2 regions of the Nonomuraea helvata genome follow, and region 2 is predicted to be linked to the other one. Evidence: predicted binding sites of a transcription regulator. Region 2 holds the regulator's gene; the other holds the start of a gene.
The links. The regulator HrcA, encoded in region 2, represses chaperone genes, less so after heat shock. The targets are predictions, from matches to a motif close to TTGGCACTCTCNNNNNGAGAGTGCCAA.
Positions count from the first base shown of each region.

Region 1: a site for HrcA is predicted at 11,896-11,922, ahead of groES (co-chaperone GroES). Genes of this name have one in related genera too.

Region 1 is NZ_BAAAXV010000009.1:603,125-617,335, forward strand. Features, by position in the region: gene ABD830_RS35325 (GuaB3 family IMP dehydrogenase-related protein) at 1-480, opposite strand, end outside; gene guaB (IMP dehydrogenase) at 485-1,966, opposite strand; gene ABD830_RS35335 (helix-turn-helix transcriptional regulator) at 2,458-3,450, shown strand; gene ABD830_RS35340 (DUF5319 domain-containing protein) at 3,490-3,867, shown strand; gene ABD830_RS35345 (sigma-70 family RNA polymerase sigma factor) at 3,977-4,612, opposite strand; gene ABD830_RS35350 (WD40 repeat domain-containing protein) at 5,363-6,541, opposite strand; gene ABD830_RS35355 (SigE family RNA polymerase sigma factor) at 6,538-7,059, opposite strand; gene ABD830_RS35360 (hypothetical protein) at 7,736-8,227, shown strand; gene ABD830_RS35365 (hypothetical protein) at 8,844-9,185, shown strand; gene groL (chaperonin GroEL) at 9,805-11,424, opposite strand; gene groES (co-chaperone GroES) at 11,495-11,806, opposite strand; gene ABD830_RS35380 (class I SAM-dependent methyltransferase) at 12,036-13,232, shown strand; gene ABD830_RS35385 (apolipoprotein A1/A4/E domain-containing protein) at 13,418-14,211, shown strand, end outside.
Region 2 is NZ_BAAAXV010000001.1:2,236,799-2,251,009, forward strand. Features, by position in the region: gene ABD830_RS10330 (16S rRNA (uracil(1498)-N(3))-methyltransferase) at 1-234, opposite strand, end outside; gene dnaJ (molecular chaperone DnaJ) at 236-1,375, opposite strand; gene hrcA (heat-inducible transcriptional repressor HrcA) at 1,387-2,400, opposite strand; gene ABD830_RS10345 (hypothetical protein) at 2,559-3,329, shown strand; gene ABD830_RS10350 (DUF3097 domain-containing protein) at 3,347-4,153, shown strand; gene ABD830_RS10355 (DUF4870 domain-containing protein) at 4,150-4,956, shown strand; gene hemW (radical SAM family heme chaperone HemW) at 4,953-6,173, opposite strand; gene ABD830_RS10365 (styrene monooxygenase/indole monooxygenase family protein) at 6,264-7,472, shown strand; gene ABD830_RS10370 (MOSC domain-containing protein) at 7,490-8,134, opposite strand; gene ABD830_RS10375 (hypothetical protein) at 8,272-8,760, shown strand; gene ABD830_RS10380 (sensor histidine kinase) at 8,760-10,043, shown strand; gene ABD830_RS10385 (response regulator transcription factor) at 10,040-10,744, shown strand; gene ABD830_RS10390 (hypothetical protein) at 10,821-11,063, opposite strand; gene ccmA (heme ABC exporter ATP-binding protein CcmA) at 11,229-11,852, shown strand; gene ABD830_RS10400 (DUF6297 family protein) at 11,852-13,384, shown strand; gene ABD830_RS10405 (GNAT family N-acetyltransferase) at 13,391-13,882, opposite strand; gene lepA (translation elongation factor 4) at 13,901-14,211, opposite strand, start outside.

The DNA.
Region 1 (14,211 bases), on a different contig from region 2:
GACGAAGATGTCGACGCCCGCGTCGATCACGGCCTTGTGGTACTGGACCGTGCGCTGCGGCGACAGCCGCACAGCGGCGGTCACGCCGGACGCCCGGATCTCCTCGATCCGGCGGCCGATCAGCTCCTCCTGGATGGGCGCCGCGTAGATCTCCTGGAGCCGCTTGGTGGCCGCCGCCGCGTCGAGTGCGGCACACTCCTCCAGCAGCGGAGACGGGTCCTCGTACCGCGTCCAGAGCCCTTCGAGGTCGAGCGGCGCGAGACCGCCGAGCCGGCCGATCTCGATCGCGGTCGCCGGGGATACCACGCTGTCCATGGGGGCGACCACCACCGGCAACTCGAAGCGGTAGGCGTCGATCTGCCAGGCGATCGAGACCTCCTCCGGGTCCCGGGTGCGCCGTGAGGGAACCAGGCCGATCTCGTCAAGCGAGTACGCCCGCCGCCCGGCCTTACCCCGGCCGATCTCCACCTGCTGAGTCATGAACTTACCTTCTGTGATAGTTCGGAGCTTCCACGGTCATCTGGATGTCGTGGGGGTGGCTCTCCTTGAGGCCCGCCGCCGTGATCGGCATGAGCTCGCAGTCGGTGTGCATCTGCGTGATCGTGCGGCAGCCGGCGTACCACATGCCCTGGCGCAGGCCCCCGACGAGCTGGTGGGCGACGGCCGAGACCGGGCCGCGGTAGGGCACCTGGCCCTCGATGCCCTCGGGGATGTACCTGTCGTCGCCGCCGACGTCGGCCTGGGCGTAGCGGTCCTTGCTGTAGGAGGTGCCACCGCGCTCGCGGTTGCGCACCGCGCCGAGCGAGCCCATGCCGCGGTACGACTTGAACTGCTTGCCGTTGATGAAGATCAGCTCACCCGGCGACTCCTCGCACCCGGCGAGCAGCGAGCCGAGCATGACCGTGTCGGCGCCGGCGGCGATGGCCTTGACGATGTCGCCGGAGTACTGCAGGCCGCCGTCGCCGATGACCGGCACACCCGCGGGACCACACGCCCTGGAGGCCTCGTAGATGGCCGTGACCTGCGGCGCGCCGACCCCGGCCACCACCCGCGTGGTGCAGATCGAGCCGGGCCCGACGCCCACCTTGACCGCGTCGGCGCCCGCGTCGACCAGCATCTGCGCCCCGGCCCTGGTCGCGATGTTGCCCGCGACGACCTCGACCTTGCTGTTGGCCTTGATCTTGCCGACCATGTCGGCCAGGCCCTTGGAGTGACCGTGGGCCACGTCGATGACCACCACATCGACCCCGGCCTCGATCAGCGCCTTGGCCCGCAGCTCCGCGTCGCCGCCGACGCCGATGGCCGCCCCCACGATCAACCGGCCATCGGCGTCCTTGGTGGAGAGCGGGTACTGCTCGCTCTTGGTGAAGTCCTTGACCGTGATCAGGCCGCGCAGCCTGCCGTCGGAGTCGACCAGGGGCAGCTTCTCGATCTTGTTCTGCCGGAGCAGCGCGAACGCCTCGTCACGCGACACGCCCACCGGGGCGGTGACGAGCGGCATCTTGGTCATGACCTCGCGGACGAGGCGCGAGTGGTCCGTCTCGAAGCGCATGTCGCGGTTTGTCACGATGCCCAGCAGCGTGCCGTCCACGTCCGTCACAGGCACACCCGAGATCCGGTACGTGCCGCAGAGCCGCTCGACGTCGGCCAGCGTGTCGTCCGGGCTGCAGGTCACCGGGTTGGTGACCATGCCGGCCTCGGACCGCTTGACCAGGTCGACCTGCTGGGCCTGCTCGTCGACCGACAGGTTGCGGTGGAGGATGCCGATGCCGCCCTGGCGGGCCATGGCCACCGCCATGCGGGCCTCGGTGACGGTGTCCATGGCCGCGGAGACCAGCGGGATGGAGAGCGTGATGTTGCGGGACAGGCGCGACCTGGTGTCGGCCTCGCCTGGCTGCAGGTCTGAATACGCGGGCACCAGCAGCACGTCATCGAAGGTCAAACCTGTTTCGGTGAACTTGGACATGCTGCGGCCCCCTCCTGCCGTTGCGCTGATTGAAGCAAGTCTAGGCCCTGCCTCCAAACCGCGTCGCAGCACCCATGGCCCCACCTACCTCGGCTGCTTCCCAAGTTTTCGACATGGGGATGCCGGGGGCACGATGACCCCCACGGTCCGTCGTACCCCCGGCATGAAAAGTGCCGGGGGATGGGCCGGTCGGTGATCCGTCCCATCCCCCGGCCACCGGCACCCGGGTGTGGCGGCGCTCCACGCCACCGAACCCCCCTCCGCGTCCTGATGGCCGGTGCCACCGCAGCCCTTGCAGGATGCCGACGCTAGGTAAAGAGTGCGTTACGGAACGGAACAACGCAATGCGAAAAGGTGCAAGTTCATGAAGTTGCACCTCGCCCCCGCCAGTCATGACAACGGGGGGACACGAGCGTATTGCGGGGTTATTCTCACGGCACGCCCGTGTCCCCCCGACGGAGCCGCCCCGCATGCGCAACCAGTCGCCTACAGTGTCTGACCCCTTCGAGACGCTGGGCCTAGACCCGGCGCAGACCGCCCTGTACTCCGCGGTGCTGCGCCTGCATCGAGCGACCATCACCGATCTCGCCCTGGCCATGGACGGTCCCGTCGAGAAGGTCGGCCGCCAGCTCGACGACCTCGTCAAGCTGGGCGTGATCGACGAGCAGTCGGGGGAGTACCTGGCCAGACACCCCGCGGCGGCTCTAGGCCGGATGATCGCCGAGCGGCTCGACCGGCTGGCGGAGGAGAGCCGCAGGATCGACAGCGCGCTCGGCTCGATCCGGTCGCTGATCCGCGATTACGACGCCGGGCGCGACTACCAGAGCGGCACCTTCACGGTGGAGATGGTGAACGGGGCGGACGTGCTGTACGAGAGCGTGGTCGGCCTTGCCGTGCAGTCCCCGCCGGCGGAACTGATGACCGCCCTTCCGGACGAGCGCACCATGACCGACTTTGCCCGGAAATTTGCGGATACGTGGATTGATGCGCAGAAACGAGAGCTTCTGGCGGTTCATGCGATCGTGCCGGTGTCCACCCTGGTGCTGCCCGGCGTACGCGATCAGCTCACCCGCCTGCTCGACGCCGGCGGCAAGGTACGCACGCTGGACCGGGTGCCGAGCTGGTTCATGACAGCGGGGTCGGAGGTCGCGGGGCTGCCCCCGTTCTGGGGCGGCAACCTGCCCGATCACGCGTACAACTTCTATCTCGTACGCACGCCCGTCGTCGTGGGCCTGCTGCGGACCCTCTTCAGGGAGCTGTGGGCCAGGGCCGTGCCGCTGCCGTGGAGCGGCCGCAGGAGCGAGGGGATGGTCCAGGTCCTCCGCCTGGCGGCCCAGGGCATGTGCGACGACTCCATAGCCCGCCAGCTAGGTGTTTCGGTCCGTACGGTCAGGGCGAGATTCGCGGACGCCATGACGGAATTGGGCGCTCAATCCCGCTTCCACGCAGGCGTGGAAGCCGCCAGACGCGGATGGCTGAGGTAATGTCCACCGCTCGGGCCGCTTCGGTCATATGGTGGGAAGGTGCTGGAAGACGTCCCCCGCGACCCGTTCGCGGACGACCCGAACGACCCTTCCTCGGCGATGGGCGCGCTCGACGACGCCGAGCCACTCACCGCGGCCGAGCGTGACGAGGCCATCACGGACCTCGCCGACGTCGAGGTCTTTCGCTCCCTGCTCGAACCGCAGGGAGTGCTGGGTCTCGTACTCGACTGCCCTGAATGCGGCGAGCAGCACTTCTTCGACTGGGAGCTGCTGCGCGGCAACCTACGACAAATGATCGAGAAGGGCCAGCCGCAGGTCCACGAGCCGGCCTTTCACCCGGACCCGGCGGACTACGTCAGCTGGGAGTACGCCAGAGGCTATGTCGACGGCGTCATCGACACGGAGGAGCGCCGCTGACCGACATCATCGAGCAGCGCGGCCAGCAGCCGCGCCGCTGGATCGCCTGAGTCAGGCATCTCTCCACGACCGAGCGCATCGAGCAGCGCGTCGGTCTCTTCCTCTGGCGTCAAGCCGACTCCAGCTCGGCCATCTGCCGCAACCTGGCCAGCGCCCGATGCTGGGCGACGCGGACCGCACCCGGTGACATACCGAGTACATTACCGGTCTCCTCGGCAGACAACCCCGACACCACCCGCAACAGCAGCAACTCGCGCTGATTCTCGGGCAGCCGGGCCAGCAGCCGCCGCGCGTGCTCGACCTCGATGTAGCGGACCACCGTCTCCTCGGGCCCCGGCCCGTCGTCCGGGCCGTCGGGCAGATCCTGAGTAGGTACGGCCGAGCGCACCGAACTCCGCAGCGCGTCGGCCACTTTGTGCGAGGCGATCCCGAACACGAAGGAGGCGAACGGCCGCCCCATGTCCCGGTATCGCGGCAGCGCGGACAGGACCGCGATGCACACCTCCTGGGCTACGTCATCGGCAATGTGATATTGCCCTGAAACCCTGCCCAGCCGGGCGCGGCAATACCGCACCACCATCGGACGCAACTCACCGAGCAGAGATTCGATCGCACTGCGATCCCCCTGCACGGCGAGGCTCGTCAGTTCCCTAAGGTCGGAGTCATCCGTCCGTGCCGGAAGTCTCGACGCGAGCCTTACCCCAATTTTGGCGTCGGCGACGCTTCCCTCGCTCACGATAGGCATGATGCCCGCACTGATCCGACCTGTCGTCATGGCGAACGGCTACGGATTGGTCACATTGACGCGACGATAACCACGAGTAATCAACTGACCACACTAAGCCTTAATCGCTGACATAATGTTTCATCCCATAACCCGCAATGTACGACAATTGTCAGATCGCAGACGCTTATCCCCCACTCCCGGTTTACTCCAATATTCCACCTTTTCCCCCACTTCTCCCCAAGCCGCCAGAACCAATCCGCCCGGCGCCCGGGCACCCCAGGAGCGCCCGGGACGGAAACCCACGGCCCTCCGCACGGGATGCGCTCCGCGCAGCGTGGGCTCCAGGCAGCGCCTCCCAAGGGGGCACGCCCCCTTTCGATCCCCCAGAGGCAAGTCCTCGCTTGGGGCGCGCTTCGCGCGACAGGAGCTCGGGCAGGGGGTTGATACTGGTGAGGCCGCCTATTCAACTGTCGCAAGTCATCGTTGAAGATGAGCTCCGCCGTGACGGTGCGTGCTCTCCGGCGGCGCATCGGTCCATGCGCCGCCGTTCTCGTTGAGGGTTCGAGGTGGCCTTGTCGTGGTAGCCAGTGCCGTCTGCGAGCCACGTCTTCGTGCGTGTTCCCACGTCATAGCACCGTGATGCCCTTCATGATCCCGCTGCAGATCACGCGCCGCGTAGTCACCACGACGGCCAGGCCGAACTCGGGCATCCAGCGGTCATCGCCGGCATCGTGCAACGACCCCTGCTGTGGGGCAGGAAGGTCGTGGTCATATCGCCCCGGGAGGACCGGGCATGGCGATACCGAAGATGTCCTGTGCCCTGAACGTGGTCAGTTTCCTCGCCTCGCCGGTCCTGACGTTCACCGCGTAGGCCGTGAAGGTCAGGTAGGGCGGCGCCGTCTCGTCGTCCGGCACCTCGGAGGACGGTCTGCAGTGGACGGACGTCGTCAGGGCCGTCACCTCGTCGGCGCTGCGCCACGTACGCAGGTAGATCTGACTGACGTCAGGCGACAGGCCACGGATGGGGGCGGTCTTCCGCTTCTTGCCGGTGAGCGGATCCAGCAGGACGAGGTCGCCCATCTGGCAGGGTTTCTTGGCGGTGCTGTGGTCTTCGACGGCTGCGACGGTCTTGCCGTCCGGCGCCAGCGGGCTGAAGGCGTAGTGCTGTGGCAGGATGACCGCCGTGGAGTTGCCCGGTGAGGTGGGCGGCCAGAGGTTGGAGATCGTGCGCAGCTGGGAGTTGGGCGAGTACTCCGCGAGGGTGATGGTGGCTCCATCCGGTGACAGGCCGATGGGGACCCAGCGGGCTGGAAGTTCGCGGACGACCCTGTCGTGCATGTCGAAGAGCAGCGCGGGATCCTTGAGATCGGGGACCTTGCTGAAGGCCAGGTACCGTCCGTCGTCCGACAACATCAGCCGCGTGATGCTGTACAGCCACTTCTTCGGGGGCAGCTTCATCGGCGCCGTGGTCTTCGCGCCCGAGGCCAGATCGCGAACCTGGAAGGTGCCTTCCTTCGCGCTGTAGTAAGCGATCTTGCGGCCGTCCCGGCTGATCGCCAGCGGGCTGTCCTGCAGGCTGCGGCTCGGCAGCGCCTCCCGCACGTGGTAGGTCCTGCCGCTGCGGGTGACCACTCGCCAGCCCCCGTCCCGGCACTTTGACGGGGCCTTTCCGCTGGTCGGCTCGCAGAAGGTCTTGTAGGCGTAACTCAGCGGCCCCACCCCACGCGGGGGCAGGTCGTCCTTGCCCGAGGTGGCCGGCGCGGGCGCTTGCGGCAGCAGCCGCACGGCGAGTGTCCCGCCGAGCGCGGTGACCACGACCATGGCCGCCGCGAGGAGCGAGATCGCGGTACGCCGCCTGCGGTCGCGCGTGGCGATCGTGCGTTCGGCCAGGTCCACCCGTGGTGACTCGGCGGCCAGATCGACGAGCACATCTCGCAGCCAGGTCATCGGTAGGCCTCCTCGGTCTCCAGGCCGGCGAGCTTCGGCGCCAGGCCCGGCGCCAGCTCGCGCAGGCGGGCCAGCGCGTAGTGGGTCTGGCTCTTCACCGTCCCGATCGAGCAGTTCATCAGCTCAGCGGTCTCCCGTTCTGTCCGGTCCTCGTAGTAACGCAGCACGATCACCGCCCGCTGTCGAGGCGGCAGCCCCATGAGGGCCTGGCGCATGACCAGCCGTACGAGGGTGGAGTCCTCGCTTGAGTACGGCTGGTCGGGCGGGTCGGCGGTCGGGAGCTCCGTCCTGACCCGGCGCCGCCGCCACGAGATGTGCTGGTTCACCAGCGCCTTACGCGCGTACGCCTCGGGGCGCTCTACGTGCGTTAACCGGGACCAGCGCCGCAGCACCTTGAGCAGGACGCTCTGCAGCAGGTCCTCGGCCTGGTGGGCGTCTCCCGTGAGTAGGTACGCCGTGCGCATCAGCGCTTGCTGATGCGCGGCGACGAACTCACGGAAGCTGTCATTGGGATCCAAGACGACTCCTCTCGACCGTTACCGACGCCGGAGAGGAGTGGAAAGGTTCGATCCGCGCTAGAAAGGGTGCCGGTAAGGACCACTGTCACGAGTGGTCGACAACGTCAAGCCGATTGTCACTGTCTCTTGCTCTCCTGCGAGCCTTCCACGTGTCGACGACGCGTGAATTCGGCCGTCGTTGGCACCACGTGCCGCTGCCCGCCCAAGTGGGCTTGCGGCAATAGGGCACATGCCATCGCGAGGCTTCTTGAGCTTACGGCCGGGTACTCGGTTCCTGAACTCAAGCCCTGGAAGCGCCCTCTGCTGGTCTCTTCCCTCCGGTTCGCGCCCAAAGAGCCTTCAGAATGCACGAACTCACGGGGGATCATGCCTGGGCAGCACAGAGACGCCTCAGCTACACAATTCTTTTAGAGCCTGCCGACAAAGGGCTATCCACCTCCTCCGCCGGCATCGGCGGCCTCTCCGGTCGAATGAAAATTTCACCCATCACGCCGGCATTACGGCTCCGCAGGAGCGACCCTCGACCTGGTGGCACGCCTGGCCTGCCCTCGCGAGAGCCGCCGGTGCAAGTTATCGCCGAGCCGAATCAGTGGCTCTCGATCGTCTCTCTGGACGCCTGGAGGCCCCCCACAATAGTCTCCGTGCGCGCCCCGCCGACATCACGAAAGAGATGAGGTTGGAATTGACACCTTCCAAAGCACGTCGTGCGGCCAGCTCTTTCGCCATCGCCATCGCAACCGTCGCGGCAATCCTGGTGCCCGTCACTCCCGCGCACGCCGCCTACGGCCCAGACCAGTCCGTGTCCGTCACAGTGACCTCGAACGCCGGACCGCCGATCATGCTCGCCCAGCTGACCGGCACGCTGGCGTTCGACGACGGGAACACGAAGTTCAGGTACACGCTCCGGCTGTGCTGGGGCACCGGGTCGTACCCCAAGCCGAACTTCTACGTCTCCGTCAACGGCAGCACCGTCTTCTATCCGACCCAGACGGGCACGGCAGCCGCTCCCCCCGGATGCCAGCTGTCCCTATTCCTCTACGACGGTGAATACACCCACTCCGCCACCGTCACGAACGTCACCTTGTACGTGACGGGCGGCTGGTTCTATCCAGGCCAAACTTACAACAGCCGCACCAAATCCGTGACCTACGACAACCCCTACAACTGAGCCGTCCGAAAGCCGCGACCACACCGCCACCCGGCGTACGCGGCTGGGACACAACCCCGTCCGCGCAGGACGGTAACCGAAAGTGCGCTCGCGCGCTGGACCACTTCTGGGCAGGCACCGTGCAGCCTCGCTGAGGCAGCATGCGCAGACAGCGTGCCGCGGGGCGGCCACCTGCTTCCGGCGGCCAGTCCCGTCAGGACGGCGGGGCCGCAGACGCGGCGAGCCCTCCGCGGTGCAGGGCGGCGGTCGGCGCTGTGGGCGGGGCTGCGGCCCACACCCCAGCCCAGGCCGCCCGCGCGCTGGCCGCCGCGCTGATCGCGATCGCCGCCGATCGGCCGCCCGCTGCGGCGGCGCAACCGCGACAACGAGACCGGACGCGACCCCGCTTCGGGAGAGACCACGACCGGCGATTGCCCGCGCGCCTGCGCTTTCGACGTGCCCGGCAGGCCGTGCCCGCACCGGATCGGTGAAACTTTCAGCCGATCGGACGCCGCATCGTGGGTGAATGCGGGGGCGATCAACCGAATCTGGCGTGGCCGCGCTTACGGATCTACGTTGACGTCGCGGCGCGCCAGGCGCCGCGACCCCCCTACGTCCGACGAAATGGAGAGGCCAGATGGAATCTCGCACAGGCCGCCGCAGGAGAGCGCTCCTTTGGCGCGTATCGGCCGCGTCCCTTGTCACGGTGACGGCGCTCGGTCTCGGCGCCGTGACAGCCGACGCCGCCACCGATCAGTCCGCCATGTCCTACACGGTTCCGCGTTCGGCGAGCGCGGTGGGGCAGGGCCGAACCTCGGACGTGGCCAAGCACAACGGCGCGCAGGAGGCCGGGGCGGCGGTGCTGGCGGCGGGTGGCGACTGCACGAACTGGTCGCAGAGCGATCGCGCTCTCTTCATTGCGCCGGACAGCTCCTGGTGGGTCTACGAAGTGACCGTCTCGGCCCTCTGCGTGCACTGACCCGTCGGACGGGCGAGAGCGGCTCTGGCGGCCATACCGCCGCCCGCGTCGGCTTCGAGCCGAACGCGGCTGCACCGATCATGCGGAACCAGAACATCGTCCACCTGGTCACCCCATCACCGGCTGGTACCAGACGGTCCCCGTCGCACTGTAACCGGCCACGTAACTCACGAAGGGCGTCCTCCGCGGGAGCGACACCCTTCGCCTTGGATCAGCAAGATCTTTCTCACCGCCAATGGCTGTTCCCACCAGGGGGCAGACCAAGCACATGGATCTCGTACGGCTGATGGCTGACGCGCTCCAGGGCGGCCGCGACCTGCCTCTTAGTTCGAAAACCACCGATGACACCGAACTAAAGTGAACGCCGGCCGCCTCCTCCGCGGCCAACCAGGCCGTGGTGCTCCCGCTCTCGGCGGCGAGCCGGGGAGTTCGGGTCGCGGCCCGCTTACTGGGCGGCGGTCTGCCTGCTGCCGTCGTCGGTGTACGTGGCGACGCTACGCGACCTGGGCTGGTGAGCGGCACCAGTCGTCAAAGGGCAGGGCGGGAACCGGTCGCCATAAATGCCGCACGGCCCGCACCCCCTGAAAGGTGCGGGCCGTGACGAGCGGAAGGGGACGGATCAGTGGCCGTGGCCGTGACCGTGGCCCTGGCCGGCGGCCGGAGCCTCCTCCTCGGGCTTGTCCACCACGAGCGCCTCGGTCGTGAGCAGCATGCCCGCGATCGACGCCGCGTTCTGCACGGCGGAGCGCGTGACCTTCACCGGGTCGATGACACCCTGCGCGATCAGGTCGCCGTACTCGCCGGTCGCGGCGTTGAGGCCGTGGCCGGCCTCCAGCTCGGCGACCTTGTGGGTGACCACGTAGCCCTCGAGACCGGCGTTCTCGGCGATCCAGCGGGCCGGCTCGACCAGGGCGCGGCGGACGACGCCGACACCCGTGGCCTCGTCGCCCGTCAGGCCGAGGTCGTCGAGAGTCTTGGAGACGTGGATCAGCGCGGAGCCACCGCCGGAGACGATGCCCTCCTCGATCGCGGCGCGGGTCGCGGAGATCGCGTCCTCGAGGCGGTGCTTCTTCTCCTTCAGCTCCACCTCGGTGGCGGCGCCGACACGCAGCACGCACACACCGCCGGCGAGCTTGGCCAGGCGCTCCTGCAGCTTCTCGCGGTCCCAGTCGGAGTCGGACTGCTCGATGGCGAGCCTGATCTCCTTGACGCGGTCCTCGATGGCCTGCGCGTCACCGGCGCCGTCGACGATGGTGGTGTTGTCCTTCGTCACGACGACGCGGCGGGCCTGGCCGAGCACCTCGAGACCGACGTGCTCCAGCTTGAGGCCGACCTCCTCGCTGACGACCTGGCCGCCGGTGAGGATGGCCATGTCCTGCAGCATCGCCTTGCGGCGGTCGCCGAAGCCGGGGGCCTTGACCGCCACGGAGGTGAACGTGCCGCGGATCTTGTTGGTGACCAGGACGGCCAGGGCCTCGCCCTCGACGTCCTCGGCGACCACGAGCAGCGGCTTCTTCGTCTGGGCGATCTTCTCCAGCAGCGGCAGGAAGTCCGCGATGGAGGAGATCTTGCCCTGGGTGAGCAGGATGTAGGCGTCCTCGAGGACGGACTCCATCCGCTCGGGGTCGGTCACCATGTACTGCGACACGTAGCCCTTGTCGAACTGCATGCCCTCGGTGAACTCGAGCTCCATGCCCATGGCGTTGGACTCTTCGACGGTGAGCACACCGTCCTTGCCCACCTTGTCGAACGCCTCGGCGATCAGGTCGCCGATCTGCGCGTCCTGAGCGGAGATCGTCGCAACGTTGGCGATCTCCTTCTTGTCCTCGACCGCGCGGGCGCTGGCGAGCAGCTTGTCGCTGATCTCCTTGGCGGCCTTGTCGATGCCGCGCTTGAGCGACAGCGGCGAGGCGCCGGCGGCCACGTTGCGCAGGCCCTCGCGGACCATGGCCTGGGCCAGGACGGTCGCGGTGGTGGTGCCGTCACCCGCGATGTCGTTGGTCTTGGTGGCAACTTCCTTGGCGAGCTGGGCGCCGAGGTTCTCGTAGCGCTCCTCCAGCTCGATCTCACGAGCGATGGTGACGCCGTCGTTCGTGATCGTCGGTGCACCGAACTTCTTGTCGATGACGACGTTGCGGCCACGCGGGCCGAGGGTTACCTTCACGGCGTCCGCGAGGGCGTTGACACCGCGCTCAAGCGCGCGGCGGGCACCCTCGTCGAACTCCAGGATCTTCGCCATGCTGAAAGTCCTCTCCTAGCGTCGAAAGCCCCGGCCGCCCTCAAGAGCGCCCGGGGCCCGACACACCGGCTTACTTCTCGATGATCGCGAGAACATCGCGGGCGGAGAGCACGAGGTACTCCTCGCCGCCGTACTTGACCTCGGTGCCGCCGTACTTGCTGTAGAGGACGATGTCGCCCTCAGAGACGTCGAGCGGAATCCGCTTGTCGCCGTCCTCATCCCAGTTGCCCGGGCCCACCGCGAGGACCTTGCCCTCCTGCGGCTTCTCCTTGGCGGTGTCCGGGATGACCAGGCCGGAAGCGGTGGTCTGCTCAGCCTCAAGCGGCTGGACCACGATGCGGTCGCCGAGCGGCTTAACGGGAACCTTAGTGGCGGTCGTCACGATCGGACCTCCCCTTCAGATTTGAATGATCTAGAAGAGGCGACCAGCTGGGCCTGCCGTCGCGGGTGTCAGACCTGCCTCGTCGCACGTTGGCACTCTCAAGGGGAGAGTGCCAACAGGAAACATATGCAAGAGGGGCTTGACAGTCAACACGAACGCGTCTGCTGAGAGCGATCAGCACCCCAACTGCTCTTTCCCACAGTACGCCCGCGGCCCAACCTGCTCGGGCATGGCACTAACGTCGGGTGATGTGGACCTCGACGCCTTCAGGGAGCTGCTGACCCCCCGCGGACAGCGGGCCCTCGCGGAGGCCGGGGAGCTGGTGGGGGCCGATCCGGTCGTCGCCGCCACAAAGCTGCGCAAGACGTACGACGCCGTCCTCACCTCCGCCGCGCTGACCCAGGCCGGGCTGAGGGAGCGCGCCAGGGCCAAGTTCGGCGAGGACGCCGCGCGGATGTACTTCACGCCGCACGGCCTGGAGCAGTCCACCCGGGCGGAGGTCGCCGAGCACCGCGCCCGCCGCCTGACCGGATCATGGCCGGGTACGCCCAGCGTGGTAGACGCCTGTTGCGGCATCGGCGGCGACTTCCTCGCGCTGGCCCGCGCCGGCTGCACCGTGACCGCCGTGGACACCGACCCGCTGACCGCCGCCGTGGCCGGGGCCAACGCCGAGGCGCTCGGGCTGGGCGACAGGGTGACGGTGTCCGTGGCGGACGCGGCCGAGATCAGGCCGGAGGAGTACGACGTACTGTTCGCCGACCCGGCCAGGCGGACGAGCAGGGGCAGGACGTTCGACCCCATGGCCTACTCGCCGCCCTGGCCGGTGGTGCTCGACCTGGTCTCCAGGGCCTCCCGCGCGTGCGTCAAGGTCGCCCCGGGCATCCCGTACGAGTTCATCCCGGACGGCGCCGACGCCGAGTGGGTGTCGTACAAGGGCGAGGTCAAGGAGGCCGCGCTCTGGACCGGCCTCCAGGAGGCGACGCGGCGCGCCACCCTGCTGCCCGGCGGGCACACGCTGACAGCCACAGGAGTCGAGGCCCACGTCGGCCCGGTCGGCAGGTACGTCTACGAGCCGGACGGCGCGGCCATCCGGGCGCACCTCGTGGGCGAGGTGGCCGAAATCGTGGGCGGACGCCTGCTCGACCCGTTGATCGCCTACATCACCGGGGACGAACCGATCGACACCCCATGGGCGGCCAGATATGAAATTTCAGACGTCATCCCGTTCTCACTGAAAAGGCTGCGAGCGCTACTCCGCGAGCGGCAAATCGGGAATGTCACCATAAAAAAGCGTGGCTCCGCCGTCGACATCGAACGCCTCAGATCGGACCTACGGCTGAATGGCGAAAAGTCCGCGGTAATAATCCTTACCAGGATCATTGATAAGCCATCAGTCATCATCTGCGATGCTACCCCACCTGCATAAACCGGGCATTCTTCCGTTACGCACGATCTTTCAATTCGCCGCTTCCTGACCTTGATCGAAGGACTAAGGTGGGCGGGCGGGAGTTCTCCCCCTGATGCGGTTACCCGTGTTCTCGCTTCCATCTGCAAATCGGACCTATCCCCACCGCTGCGCGGCAGACCGTCGGCGAGCCAAAGGAGCTTTCGGTGGACCATTCCAACCACACCACCCTTCTCCAGGCAGGAGGCCAATCCGGCATCTCGGAGAGGATGCGGGATCTGCTCGCGCGTGCCGCGCAGGATCACGTGTACGAGCAGCGCACACAGGGGGCAGTGCTGGACGAGATCCGCCAGCGACTCGAAGGCATGGAGTGGCTTCTGCGGGAGGTGCGCGAGCGCGAGCTCGGCGGCCTCAGCGGCACGCTGCATGCGGTCAGCGGGCGGCTCGACGACCTCGCCGCCAAGCCGCCGATGTGGGCGGAGGGGCTGGCCCAGCACGTGGAGGCGGTGCGCGACCACGTGGACGCCGTCGGGGAGAAGGTGGGCCACGTGGACGCCCACGTCGCCCCCGTGGCCGAGCTGCCGAACCTCTGGGCCGACCTGGGCACGGTGGGCGACAGCGTGGAGGAAGCCCTCAACCGCCTGCAATCGGTGCTCGACACCACTGATGGCATCACAAGGGGAATGTCCGACTTCGCCACCAAGCTGGCCACCCTCAACTCCAGCATGGAGGCCGCCGCCAGCCGCTTCACCCGGCTCGACAAGTCGATGGCCGAGCTGACCACCCGTACCGACCGGGTGGAGGTCGTGGTCGGCGACCTGTCCGAGCAGCTGACGGTCCGGCTGAACGAGCAGGACGAGCATCTCACCACGCGCCTGGACGAAACCGATCAGCGCCTGAGCACGAGACTCGACGAGACGGACCAGCGCCTGACAGCCCGGTTCGACCAGACCGACCAGCAGCTCACGGCCCGGTTCGACCAGACCGACCAGCAGTTCAC
Region 2 (14,211 bases):
GACCAACCGCGGCTCGGGCGGCTCGACCTCGTAGCGGCGCAGCACGTCGAGCCTGAGTGAGTCCTTCAGCGCCTCGCGCACGACGCACTCGGCGACCGTACCGGCGCCGTCCGTCAGATCGACCCGCTCACCGGCCCGCAGACGGCGCACGGAGGCCGCGTGCCGTCCCTCGGGACCGGCGAGCGTCAGCTCGGGCCCGTCCAGCTCCTCGGACAGGAACACCGGGACGGTCACGTCACCTGCCGTTGAAGGCGTCGCGCAGCCGGGAGAAGAAGCCCTGCTGGCCGGGGGCGAACTTGCCCGGCGGCCGCTCCTCGCCGCGCTGCTTGGCGAACTCGCGCAGCAGCTCCTCCTGCGCCGGCTCGAGACGGGTCGGGGTCTCGACGTTGACGTGGATCAGCAGGTCGCCGCGGCCGGACTCGTTGAGCCGCTGCACGCCCCGCCCGAACATGGTGATGACCTGGCCCGACTGCGTGCCGGGGCGGACGTCGACCTCCTCGGAGCCGTCGAGCGTCTCGACCGCCAGGATGGTGCCGAGCGCGGCGGCCGTCATCGGGATCTGCACGGTGCAGTGGAGATCGTCACCGCGCCGCTCGAAGATCTCGTGAGCACGCTCGACGATCTCCAGGAACAGGTCTCCGGGCGGGCCGCCGCCGGGGCCGACCTCGCCCTCGCCGGCGAGCTGGATGTGGGTGCCGTCCTCGACGCCCGCGGGGATGCGGACCTTGATCGTACGGCGGGTGCGCACCCGGCCGTCGCCGGAGCACTCCTGGCAGGGGTGGCGGATGATGGTGCCGAACCCGCCGCACTGCGGGCACGGCCGCGAGGTCATGACCTGGCCGAGGAACGACCGGGTGACCTGGGAGATCTCGCCGCGCCCGCTGCACATGTCGCAGGTGTCGGGATGCGTGCCTGGCGCCGCGCCCGCCCCGTGGCAGACCTCGCAGAGCACGGCCGTGTCGACGACCAGCTCGCGGGTGGTGCCGAACGCCGTCTCGCGCAGGTCCAGCTCGACCCGGATGGTGGCGTTGCGCCCCCTGCGGGCACGCGAACGCGGCCCCCTGGCGCCCGCCGCGGTGCCGAAGAAGGCGTCCATGATGTCGCTGAACGGGAAGCCCGCTCCGAAGCCACCGGCGCCCGCGCCTGCTCCCGCTCCGCCGAACGGGTCGCCACCCAGGTCGTACATCTGGCGCTTGTTCGGGTCGGACAGCACCTCGTAGGCCTGCGTGATCTCCTTGAACCGCTCCTGGGTCTCAGGATCAGGGTTCACGTCGGGATGCAGCTCGCGGGCCAGGCGGCGGTACGCCTTCTTGATCTCGTCCTGACTGGCGTCACGGCGCACCCCGAGGGTGGCGTAGTAGTCGCTGTTTGCCACTTATCGACCTCTTATGATGCAGCCAGGATCTGGCTGACGTAGCGTGCCACCGCGCGCACGGCGCCCATCGTAACTGGGTAGTCCATCCTCGTCGGTCCCAGCACGCCGAGCCGGGCCAGTTGGTTGTCGCCAGAACCGTATCCGGTCGCGACGATGGATGTCCCCCGCAGGTAGGGGTTCTCGGAGCCGATGCGCACGGTGAGCGCGGACGGGGTGTCGTTGGAAGTCTCGCCCAGCAGCCGCATGAGCACGACGTGCTCCTCCAGCGCCTCGAGCACGTCACGCAGGCCGGTCGCGAAGTCGGCGCCCGCGAGGTTCGCCGCGCCGGCGAACACGATCTTCTCGTCGTACCGCTCGACCAGCGTCTCCAGCAGCACCGACAGGATCGTGGCCGCCGCGGGCCGGTCTTCGGCGGGCAGCCGCTCGGGCAGGTCGGCGACCAGCTCGGGCACGTTGCTCAGGCCGCAGCCGTCGAGGGAGGCGTTGAACACCGCGCGCAGGTGGGCGACGCGGGTGTCATCCACGTCCTCGGGCAGCTCGATCACCCGCTGCTCGACGCGGCCGGTGTTGGTGATCAGCACGAGCATGACCCGCCGCTCGTTGAGCGGCACCAGCTCGACGTGCCTGACCGTCGAACGCGTCAGCGTCGGGTACTGCACGACCGCCACCTGCCTGGTCAGCTGCGCGAGCAGCCGGACCGTGCGGGTGACCACGTCGTCGAGGTCGACCGCGCCCGCGAGGAACGTCTCGATCGCCCTGCGCTCGGCCGCCGACAGCGGCTTGACCTGCGAGAGCCGGTCGACGAACAGGCGGTAGCCCTTGTCCGTCGGCACGCGGCCCGCGCTGGTGTGCGGCTGGGTGATGTAACCCTCCTCCTCCAGCGCGGCCATGTCGTTCCTGACCGTCGCGGGGGAGACCTTCAGGTTGTGGCGCTCGGCGAGCGCCTTGGAGCCCACCGGTTCGTTGGTGGACACGTAGTCTTCGACAATGGCGCGGAGCACCGCCAGCTTCCGATCGTCGAGCACGTGCTCACCTCCTGCCTCTGCCATTTGAGGAACGCAACCATCTAGCACTCTGAGTTCCTGAGTGCCAAGTGTACGGCTCTCGCCCACAAGGTGCGATAACAGCAGGTCGCAACCTGGCTCCTAGCTTCTTACAAGGGGCAAGTACCACACTTGCCGGCATGAGCGACAATTCACCCCCTCCGCCGTACGGCCCGCAGCCCGGCTCCCAGCCGGGTTACGGCCCCCAGCCCGGTTCCCAGCCGGGCCACGGGCAGCCTCCGCCGCAGTACGGGCCTGCGCCGCAGTACGGCCCGCCACCGCAGTACAGCCCACCGCCCCACTACGGCCCACCTCCTCAGTACGGACAATACGGCCAACAACCCCAATTTCCCCCTCGAATCGACTCGAAAGCCATCAAGCCGCGCCTGTGGTGGATCGGGCTCGTCTGGGGCGTCTTCGTCGTGTGCGCGATCGCCGGTGTCGTGGTGTTCTCCACGGGCCTGGTGAGCAGCGTGAGCGACATAGCCCCGAGCAGGACGTTCGCGGCCGGCGAAAGCGTGACGATCCCGGTCGACCCGGCAGACCGGCCCGCGGTCTACCTCTCCAGCGACACGCAGGTCAACTACGTGTGCGAGATCTCCGGCCAGGCCAAGCTCGCCAAGACCACGGGCAGGCAGACGGTCACGTCCGGATCCGTCACCTGGGTGGAGCTCTTCGTGATCAACGCCCCGTCCAAGGGCGACTACCAGCTCACCTGCACCACCCAGGAGCAGGCCGACGTGCGTTACGGCGTGGGCCGTCCACTGGCCTCGGCCGCGGGCGGGATCGCCGGCGGTGTGGCCGCGCTCCTCCTGATCCCGGGCGCGGGGCTGCTCGTCGCCGTCATCGGCACGATCGTCGTCCTGGTCCGCCGCAGCGGCGCGCGCAAGCGCCTTGCGGTCACCGGGTGATTTGCTACGGTCCCCGTGTGTACGAGGGCGATGTGCTGGCGGGAAATTGGCGGCGGCCGGGGAAGGGCAAGATCCCCAAAGTGCCCGCCGAGCTGGACCTCGTCGTGGAGGACGCCGACAGCGGCTTCTGCGGCGCGGTGGTGGCCTGCGACAAGGAGGCCGTGACGCTCGAAGACCGGTTCGGCAAACGCCGGCTGTTCCCGCTCGCGCCCGCCGCGTTCCTGCTGGAGGGCAGGCCCGTGACGCTGGTACGCCCGGCGGCGGCCCCCGCCGCCCCCAGGCGCAGCGCGTCCGGCTCGATCGCCGTGGAGGGGCTGCGGGCGAGAGTCGCGAGGGAGAGCCGGATCTACGTGGAGGGCGTGCACGACGCCGCCCTGGTGGAGAAGATCTGGGGCCATGACCTGCGGGTCGAGGGGGTCGTGGTCGAATACCTGGAAGGCGTGGACCACCTGCCAGCCATCGTGGCCGAGTTCGGCCCGGAGCCGCGGCGCCGGCTGGGGGTGCTGGTGGACCATCTCGTGCCCGGGTCCAAGGAGAGCAGGATCGCGGCCGAGATCACCTCGCCGGACGTGCTCGTCGTGGGGCATCCGTTCGTCGACATCTGGGAGGCGGTCAAGCCGTCCGTGCTGCGCATCCCGGCCTGGCCCGCCGTCCCGCGCGGGGTGCCGTGGAAAGAGGGCGTGATCGCCGCCCTGGGCTGGCGCATGGAGCCCGCGGAGGCGTGGCGGCGGATCCTCGGCGCCGTCTCCACGTACGCAGACCTGGAGCCGGAACTCCTCGGCCGGGTCGAGGAACTGATCGACTTCGTTACGGAGGCATCATGAGCCAGGACCCGCCGCAGCCGGCGCCGGACGACGACGCCACCCGCTTCGTCCCACCGTCTGACATCCCGCCCAGCCAGGGCTCCGGCCCTCAGCAGCCGGCCTACGGACAGCAGCCCGGCTCCGAGCTCGGCTACGGTCAGCAGCCCGGATCCCAGCCCGGGTACGGGCAGCAACCCGGATCCCAGCCCGGGTACGGGCAGCAACCCGGATCCCAGCCCGGGTACGGGCAGCAACCCGGATCCCAGCCCGGCTATGGACAACCGAACTACGGACAGCCTGGCTACGGCGGGCAGCCGGGTTACGGGCAGCCCGGTTATGGCCAGCCCGGATACGGTCAGCCCGGCTACGGCCAGCCTGGTTATGGCCAGCAGCCCCCGAGCTACGCCCCTCCCCCGCCCGGTTACGGCCCGCCGCCGCAGCCCGGCTACGGATATGCCGTGCCCCCGGGAGAGCCGTACGTCCCCGGCAGGTTCGGCCCCCGCCCGGGCACCGACGACACCACCATGGCGATGCTCTCGCACCTGCTCGGCCTGCTGGTCTCGTGGATCGGCCCGCTGATCATCTACCTGATGAAGAAGGACGAGTCCCCCTACGTCAGGGATCAGGCGGCGGAGGCGCTCAACTTCCAGATCACGATGTTCATCGGCTACGTCATCGCCTTCGTCCTGGCGTTCGTCTTCATCGGCCTGCTCCTGCTGCCGGTCATCTGGGTGCTGTCCCTGATCTTCCACATCCTGGCCGCCATAGCCACCAACCGGGGCGAGAGGTACCGCTACCCGTTCTCCATCCGCATGATCACCTAGACCAGCAGATCCCTGACGAGGGCGTCGGCCAGCAGCCGCCCCTGGAGCGTGAGCACCATCAGGCCCGACCTGAACGGCCCGGGCTCCAGCAGCCCGCGGGCCAGGGCGCTCGCCACGGCCGGGCGTGCGGCGGGCGCCACCTCGGCCAGCGGGTAGCCGGACGACAGCCGCAGCTCCAGCATCAGCCGCTCGGCCGCCCGGTCGTCGTCGCCGAGCACCTCGCGCGCGTGGGCGGGCGAGGCGCCGGCGGCCAGGCGCTGGGCGTAGGCGGCCGGATGCTTGACGTTCCACCAGCGGGTGCCGCCGACGTGGCTGTGGGCGCCGGGCCCGGCGGCCCACCAGTCGCCGCCGGTCCAGTAGAGCAGGTTGTGGCGACAGCGCGCCTGCTCGGAGGTGGCCCAGTTGGAGACCTCGTACCAGCCGAACCCGGCCTGCGACAGCAGCTCGTCGGCGATCTGGTAGCGGTCGGCGGCCACGTCGTCGTCGGGCATGGGCAGCTCGCCGCGCCTGATCCTGACCGCCAGCCTGGTGCCCTCCTCGACGATCAGCGAGTACGCCGACACGTGGTCGGGCCCGGCCTCGATCGCGGCGGCCAGCGAGGCCCGCCAGTCGTCGTCGGACTCGCCGGGTGTGCTGTAGATGAGGTCGAGGTTGACGTGCTCGAACCCGGCCTGCCTGGCCTCCCGTACGGCCGCCGCCGCCCTGCCGGGGGTGTGCCGGCGGTCGAGCACCTGGAGCACGTGCTCGCGTGCGCTCTGCATGCCGAAGCTGACCCGGTTGAAGCCGCCCCGGCGGAGCTTGTCGAGGTAGGCGGGGTCCACGGACTCGGGGTTGGCCTCGGTGGTCACCTCGGCCCCCGGCCGCAGCCCGAACTCCGAGTCAATCGCGGCCAGGATCCTGGACAGGTCTTCCGGAGGCAGCAGCGTGGGCGTGCCGCCGCCGAAGAACACCGTCTCCACCGGCAGGTCGGCCGCGCCCAGGACGCGGCGCGCGAGGCGGATCTCCTCGACGACCGTGTCCGCGTAGTCCCGTTGCGAGGCGCCGGGGCCCAGCTCGGCGGCGGTGTAGGTGTTGAAGTCGCAGTAGCCGCAGCGGGTCACGCAGAACGGCACGTGCACGTAGAAGCCGAACGGCCGCTCGCCGAGGCCCTTCAGGGCGCTGTCGGGCAGCTCGCCCGTGGTGGGCGCGGGATCGCCGTCAGGCAGGGTGGATGGCACGCTTCCAGTTTGCCGGGTTCACCGGAGTGCTATCGAACGGCGACTCCCACGGTGTCCACTGGTGCCGTACCGGCTGGAAGGGGTCCTCTCATGGCAGGCATCGGGATCGTGGGCGCCGGCGTCTCCGGCCTGACCCTCGCGCTGCGCCTGCAGCAGCTCGGCATCGACGCCACGCTCTACGTCGAGGCCGACGCCGATGCCCTGCGCTCGGGGCGCCTGCCCAACACGGTGAGCAGGATGGGACACACCCTGGCGCGGGAGCGGGAGCTGGGCATCGGGCACTACCGGGATCCAGGGTGCCTGATGGGCTCCGCCAGGCTCTCGATCAAGGGGGATCCGCCGCTGGAGTTCGTCGGCAGGATCTCCGAGCCGTTCCACGCGGTCGACTTCCGGCTGCTGCTGCCCGCGTACCTGGACGATTTCACCGGCCGGGGCGGCGAGGTCGTCGTCACCGGCACGCCACCCGACGCGGCGCAGGTGGCCCGCTGGTCGCGGGAGCACGAGCTGATGGTGGTGGCGGCCGGGCGGCGCTCGGTGGCGGAGCTGTTCCCGCGCGACGCGGCGCGCTCGCCGTTCGACCGGCCGCAGCGCGTCCTCACGGCCGGGCTGTACGGCGGTCTCGACCTCGGCCCGATGTTCAGCTACAACATCTCGCCCGGGTGCGGAGAGATCCTCCGCATGCCGATGATGACCAGGCACGGCGTGGCCTCCGCAGTCCTGGTCGAGGCGGTCCCCGGCGGGCCGCTGGAGCCGATCTCCCGCCTGCCCGCCGCCGAGGTCGCCGGAGAGCTGGCGAGGCTGCTCCCCGGACACGCGCCGCGGCTGGCCGAGCGGGCGGACCCCGGTCTGGAGCTGCTGGGCGAGCACGACCTGCTGCGGGGCGCGGTCACGCCGGTCGTGCGGCAGGCGGTGGCGGAGCTGCCCGGCGGCCGGATAGCGCTGGCCGTCGGCGACGCCTGGATCACCAACGACCCGCTGACGGGCCAGGGCGCCAACCTGGGCTCGGCCTGCGCCTGGATCGCTGCCGACGCCATCGCGGCGGGCGGCCCGTACGGCACCGCCTTCGGCCACGCCACGGCCGAGCGGATGTGGGAGGTGGCGGCACCGGTCACACACTGGACCAACGCGTTCCTGCGTCCGCCGGCCGAGCACGTCCTGACCCTGCTGCTGGCCGCCGCGAGCAGGCAGGACGTGGCGGACCTGGTCCTGGAGCTGTTCTCGGACCCGGCGTACGCGTGGGCGGTGTTCTCGAGCCCGGAGGAGGTGGCGCGGATCGTCGACCGCCCGCCGGGTCCGTGAGCCGGGCATGAACCACGTCAGTCCGGCGGCGCGGGCATCCGGCCGAGCACGCGCTCCGCCATGCGGTCCCACTCGGCGTCATGCCCGGGAACCGCCAGAACACGGCGGAGCGCGTCCGCGTCCCCGTGGCGGGCGCGGAACCAGTCGCCCACCGTGATCCCCGCCTCAGGCCGCGAGACGATCTCCACCGGGTCTCCCTCGCCCAGCTCACCGAGCTCGACCACCCGCAGGTACGCCCCGGGCCGCCCCACTGCCGTGAACCGCTTGACCCACCCGGGCTCGTCCATCCAGTTGCGGAACACCACACACGGGATCCTCGGCCCGCTCACCTCCAGCACGGCAGTGCCCACCCGCCACCGCTCGCCGATCAGGGCGCCGGTGACGTCGATGCCGGACGTGGTGAGGTTCTCCCCGAACCGCCCGTCACGCACCTCGCGCCCGAGCTCACGCTCCCACCAGTCGTAGTCCTCCCTGGCATACGCGTAGACAGCGTGGTCGAGCGAGCCGTGGGCCTCCTTGTCGGCCCGTTCGTCACCGGCGAGCCCGTTGGCCAGCACCTTCACCCGGTGCGTGACCCGCTGCTTGTCGATCGCGGTACGCCCCAGGTTCCCCGCCCACTCAGCCTCGACCGTTTTGCCCACATTTACCGAGAGAACGCGCATATCCGGACGGTAACCCGCACCCCTCCGAAGAGCGAGCCCTTTTCCCCTCACCTCGGCCTCCACCCCAGGGTGGAGATCCGCGTTCTCAACCCTCGGGCCGATCCGCTACGCCCCCTCCCATCCCTACGGTCAAACCCGTGGATTACATGCCGATCTCCTTCCTCATCCCCCTCGTCGCGCTCTTCGTCGTCTACCGCCAGATGAAGACCCGCCCCACAGCCAAGCGGGGCCTGCTCTACACCGCCGCCGTCATGAGCGTCGTCGGCGTCGTCACGGGCGGGCTCATCGACGCCCGGCACCTCGCGCTCAGCATCGGCCTGCTTCTGGTGGAGGCCGTCATCGCCGTCGCACTCGGCGTGTGGCGTGCGACGACCGTACGGGTATGGCTGGACGAGTCCGGCACCGCCTGGTCGAAGGCCACGGGTTGGACCCTGCTGGCGTGGCTGGTGTCGATCGCGGTCCGCGTCGGCCTCTACTTCGCCGGCCAGGCCCTCGGCCTCACCTCCTCCCCCACCGGGATCCTGCTGTTCGTCGGTCTCACCATCGGCGCCCAGGCGTACCTCGTCGCTCAGCGCGGACGTGCCCTCTCCAGCGCGGGCAGGCGACCCGGTACCGTCGTGAGGTGATGCGTGAGCCGTCCCGAATCGTCCCCACCGCACTGCGGCTGGGGACGATCGCGCTGTTGGCCGGGGCCCAGATGAGAGCGACCCCCGCCCCTGGCCTGACCGGCACCTCACTTGCGATCACCCTCATGAGCGTCGCGCTGGCCGTCGCCCTGCTCACCGTCCTGCTCCTGGCGATCCGCCGCCCCGAACGTCCGGTGGCACGGGGGCACACGGTCAACGCGCTGGCCGCTCTTCGACGATCGCGCCTCCACGACCTGCCGCTGTGGAACGCGTTGCGGCGGCCGCATCGGCCCGCGAGCCCGCCCTCGGACCCGCACAACCGCCTGCCGGGAGCGGACGGCGACCACCCACCATCAGACGAACGCCGCCCCCTTCTCGTCTTCGGCGTGCCTGTCGCGCTGATCGCCCTCGGCCTGGCCGTGGTCCTCTCCATCGCCCTCGGCACCCTGACCCAGGGCGGTGGTGCGGCGATCGCATCCCTGCTCATCTGTGTGAGCCTGGCCGTGACCCGGTTCCCCTTGCGCCAGGCGCTGCCCATCGGCGTGCTGGTCGTCGTGGGGCTGGTCGTAGCGGGTTGGATCGCCGGCAACCCTGCCCAGGACCTCCCTCTCATCCTCAGCAACTGCCTGATCTTCCTGCTCTCGTACGCGGCCAAGCAGCGCAGGGCCACCAGAGCCGCCCAGGCACGTGAGGCCGTACTCGCGGAACGCGCCAGGATCGCCAGGGAGATCCACGACATCCTCGCCCACTCCCTCTCCGCCCAGCTCGTCCACCTGGAGGGCGCCAAGCTGCTGCTCCGCGCGGAGCGGAGCGCCGAGGCGCTCGAACGCGTCACCCACGCCCGCGACCTGGCCAAGTCGGGGCTCGAGGAGGCCAGGCGCGCGGTGGCGGCACTGCGCGAGGATCCGCCCGCGCTCCCCGTGGCGCTGCGCACGCTCGCGGAGGACTTCGAGAGCACCACGCGCCAGCCCTGCACGCTCCGCGTCTCGGGACCTGAACGCCGCCTGCCGCCGGAAACGGAGCTCGCCCTGGTCCGGACCGCCCAGGAAGCCCTCACGAACGTACGCCGCCACGCCCCCGGCAGCCCGGCCACGGTCGAGCTCGAGTTCGGCCCGCCCTGGTGCGAGCTGCGCGTCACCAACCCGGCCTCCGCCGAAAAGGGCTCCCCCGGAGGGGGCTACGGCCTCGTGGGCATGCGCGAACGCGCCGAACTACTGGGCGGAACGCTGTCGGCAGGCGAACACGACGGCGGCTTCCTCGTCCACCTGAAGGTGCCGTCATGACCAGGGTGATCGTGGTCGACGACCAGGCCGTGGTGCGTGAGGGCCTGGTGCTGCTGCTCGGCCTGCTGCCCGAGATCGAGGTCGTCGGCGCGGCGGGCGACGGCGAGGCGGCGCTCCGGCTGGTCGAGGAGCAGCGGCCCGACGTGGTGCTGATGGACCTGCGCATGCCTCGCATGGACGGCGTGGAGGCCACCGGGCGCATCCGCTCGGCGTACCCGGACACCCAGGTCGTGGTCCTCACCACGTACTCCGACGACGCGTCCGTCTTCGCCGCGCTGAAAGCCGGTGCGCGCGGCTTCCTCACCAAGGACGCCGACTCCGACGACATCGCCAGAGCCGTCGCCACGGTGATGCGCGGCGACGCCCAACTCGACCCCACCGTCCAACGCCGCCTCCTGGACACCATGTCGACATCTCCCCCCCAACCCGCCACGATCCCCATCCCTCCTGCCGAAACCAGCACCCCGGCGCCCAGCCCGACGGCTCCGGGCGCGCTGCCTCACGGGCTGACCCGGCGCGAGGGCGAGGTGCTGGCCCTCATCGCCGACGGCCTCTCGAACGCCGAGATCGCCTCCCGCCTTCACGTCACGGAGGCCACCGTCAAGACCCACATCAACAACCTCTTCGCCAAGGCGCACCTGCGGGACCGGGCGCAGGCGGTCACCTACGCGTTCCGGCACGGCATGGCACGCCCGCACTGAGCCGCCTCCCCGCTGCACGAAGACCCCCGTCACGGGGAGGCCGCAACCACGAGGAGACCGCGGCGACGGGACCGGCTCAGCCCGCGTTGAGCTGGGACTCGCCATCGAACCCGGCCAGCTGTAACAACGTCTCCAACGCCGCCTGCCTGGTCTCCTCGACCGAGTCGCCCCGCTCGCCGAAACACTCCGCCGCCACGTCGAGCAGCGCCGTCACCACGACCGCATCGGGATAGGGCACATCGACGAGCACCGTGCCGTCGTCCTCCTCCTGCTCCGAAGCCAGGTGGAGTCGCAGCAGCCGTCGAGTCTCCTCAGCCACGGCGACCCCCAACACGGCGGCACGCTCAAAGCGCTCAGAAGCAATCACGTCACCCTCCAGTCGCACTGGTGTTCGGAACAGAAAAATAGGCGACGGCACCGACAGAAAATCCCCCGATGATCGCCCGCCCGCGCCACCGACCACGCCAGTGGCTACTCTCGAACGGTGTACGACTCGATCATCAACGTTCGCAAGCTCACGGTCGAACTGGGCGGCAACCCCGTGCTGCGAGGCATGGAGCTGACCGTCTCCACGGGCGAGATCGTGGCCGTGGTCGGCCCGAACGGCTCCGGCAAGTCGACCCTGCTGCGCTGCCTGGCCGGGCTCCAGCCCGCCGCCTCGGGTGAGGTGCGGGTGTTCGGGAAGGCGCCCGCCGACGATGCCGCATTCTGGCGCGAGGTCGCGCTGCTGGGCGACGAGCCTGCCTGGTATCCGGGGCTCACCGCCCGGGAGCACCTGGAGCTGATGGGCGCCGTGCATGCCCGGCCGCGCATGACGGCCGAGGCGGCGCTGGAGGAGTTCGCGCTGGTGGAGCGGGCCGACTCGGCGCCGCTGAACCTGTCCACCGGCCAGCGCCAGCGCCTCGCCCTAGCCGCCACACTGCTCAGACCCAGCACGTTGCTGCTGCTGGACGAGCCGGAACGCGGGCTGGACGCCGATTTCCGGGCCCGGCTGGCCGACCTGCTCGGCGCATACGCGGCTGCGGGCGGCACGGTGGTCATGGCCACGCACGACCAAGGCCTGGCCGCCCGTGCCCGCCAGGTCTCGCCGTCAGGGGTGGTCGCGTGATGAGCGGAGCCGAGGCAAGCGTGCAGTCGGTGCGGGCGTACGTCCGCTCGCGCGGCCGGACCCCGCGCGGCCTCCTCGACCGGTACGTCTCCGGCTTCGGCCTGGTGATGCTCATCGCGGTGCTCGGCCGGCCGTTGTCCACCGTGCTCACCGGGCTGGCCGGACCCGTCGATCCCGCACGCATGAGCGCGGGCGCTGCGCTGGTCGCGTTGGCGCTGGCCGGTTTCCTGTTCGCGGCCCGGGCGATGGGGCCCGTCCTGCTGCCTCCCGCCGACGCGTCCTGGCTCCTGCTCTCGCCACTCAACCGGCGGCACGTGCTGGCGCGTACCGGACGGGTGCTGATCATGGTCGCGGTGGTGGCGGGCGCGGCGCTCGGGCTGGGGATGCTGGCGGTGCTGGGCGCACCCGACCAGCTCGTCTGGCGGCTGCTCGGCGCGCTGGTGCTGGGAGTGTCGGCGGCCGTGGGCGGGACGGCGCTGGCGGTGCTCGGTCAGGCCTCCCCGTCCTGGCAGTTCTGGCTGACGGCGGCGATGGTCGCGCTGCTGGTCCTGGCTGTCGTGGCGGTGAGCGGTCAGGCCCGTACGGTGCTCGCCATCGCCGCGAGCGCCCCCCTCTCGACGGTCGCCACGGCGGCCTCCGCGGCTGTCGTGGTGTCCGCGCTGCTGGTACGGCGGGCGTGGGCGTCGCTCGACCGGATCCCCACCCGCACCCTCCTGGCCTCGTCCACCCGTGCGGGCCACGTGGCGAACGCCGCCGTGGGGCTCGATCCCGGCGCGCTCACCTGGATCGCCGAGGACAACCACTGGCGCGCGAGAAAGCTCAGGTCGCGGCGCTGGCCGTCACTGCCGGCGCCGCTCGCCCTGGCCTGGCAGGACTGGCGGCGGCTGGCACGCCGGCCCGGGCGGCTGGCGGCCATGGCCGGGGCGGCCGCGTTGCCCGTCGTGCCGGCCCAGGCGGGCGCGGGTCCGGTGGCGTTGGGGGCGGTCGTGCTGGCGGGAGCGCTGGCCGTGGCGGCGGCAAGCGTGTCGGGTGCGCGCCGGGACCACGACAACCCGGCCCTTTCCCGGATCATCGGCGTCGGGCACCGCTCCGCGCTCGCGGCCCGCGCGCTGCTGCCGACGCTGCTCAGCGGCGCGTGGGCAACCCTGGCGCTGGCCTGCCTGAGCGCGTCGGCGAGCCTGGCGCTGGACGGCCTGGGCCCGTGGGCGGGTGTGGGAGCGGCCGGACTGAGCGCGTTCGCCGGGGGGTGGTGGCTGTTCGGGCCGCTGGTCGCTCCCGCGCTGGCCGCCGGTGCGCTGCGGATGGCCAGGCGCGGCCCGGTCGATCACTCCATGCCGGTCATCGACACCCCGGGCGGCGCGATCCCGACCGGCCCGCTGCTCTGGGCCGCCACCGGAACGGATCTGGCCGTGCTCGGATGCCTGCCCGCCGTCGCGGCCCTGCTGTCCCCGCCCGGCGCATTGGGCGGGTTCCTGGCGGCTCAGGGCGTGGTCGGGGTCCTGACGCTCGTGGCGTACGTGTGGCGCAGATAGAGCGGGTCAGGCAACGTAGATGTCGCTGGGCACGCCCCCGTACGGGATCGTCCGGTCCTTGCGCATGCCGGCCCGCTCCGCCACCCGATGCGACGGCCCGTTGATGTCGCGGATAACCGCCACGACCGTGCCGAGGTCCTTGCCGATCCGCAGCGCCGCCTCCACGAGCTCACCCGCGTACCCGTGCCCCCAGGCGGACGGCCGGAAGCGGTAGTAGAGGTTCAGCACGTGCTCCCCGCCCAGGAGAGCATGGCGCAGCCCTCCGAACCCGAGCACCTCCGACTCGCCCTTGGCCCGCGCCGCCCAGTAGCCGAGCCCCCGCTCGGCCCAGTCGGCCAGCCACAGATCCAGCATGGCCCGGCTCGACTCCAGATCGGGAGTCGGGCCGGCGGGGTTGTAGACGTTCGTCCGCGGGTCGGAGTGGATCTCGTGGACAGCGGCTAGATCGTCGAGTGTGACCCGAGAAAGCACCAATCGCGCCGTCTGCACCACTTCCATGGTTTCAGACTAGGCGGTTCACTTCTTCTTGTCGGTGCTGGAATCGGTGGCGAGCGCGGCGACGAAGGCCTCCTGCGGGACCTCCACGCGCCCGACCATCTTCATCCGCTTCTTGCCTTCCTTCTGCTTCTCCAGCAGCTTGCGCTTACGGGAGATGTCACCGCCGTAGCACTTGGCCAGGACGTCCTTGCGGATGGCGCGGATGTTCTCGCGGGCGATGACCCGGGCCCCGATGGCGGCCTGGATCGGCACCTCGAACTGCTGCCTGGGGATCAGCTCCCGCAGCTTCTTCGCCATGTCGACGCCGTACGTGTAGGCCTTGTCCTTGT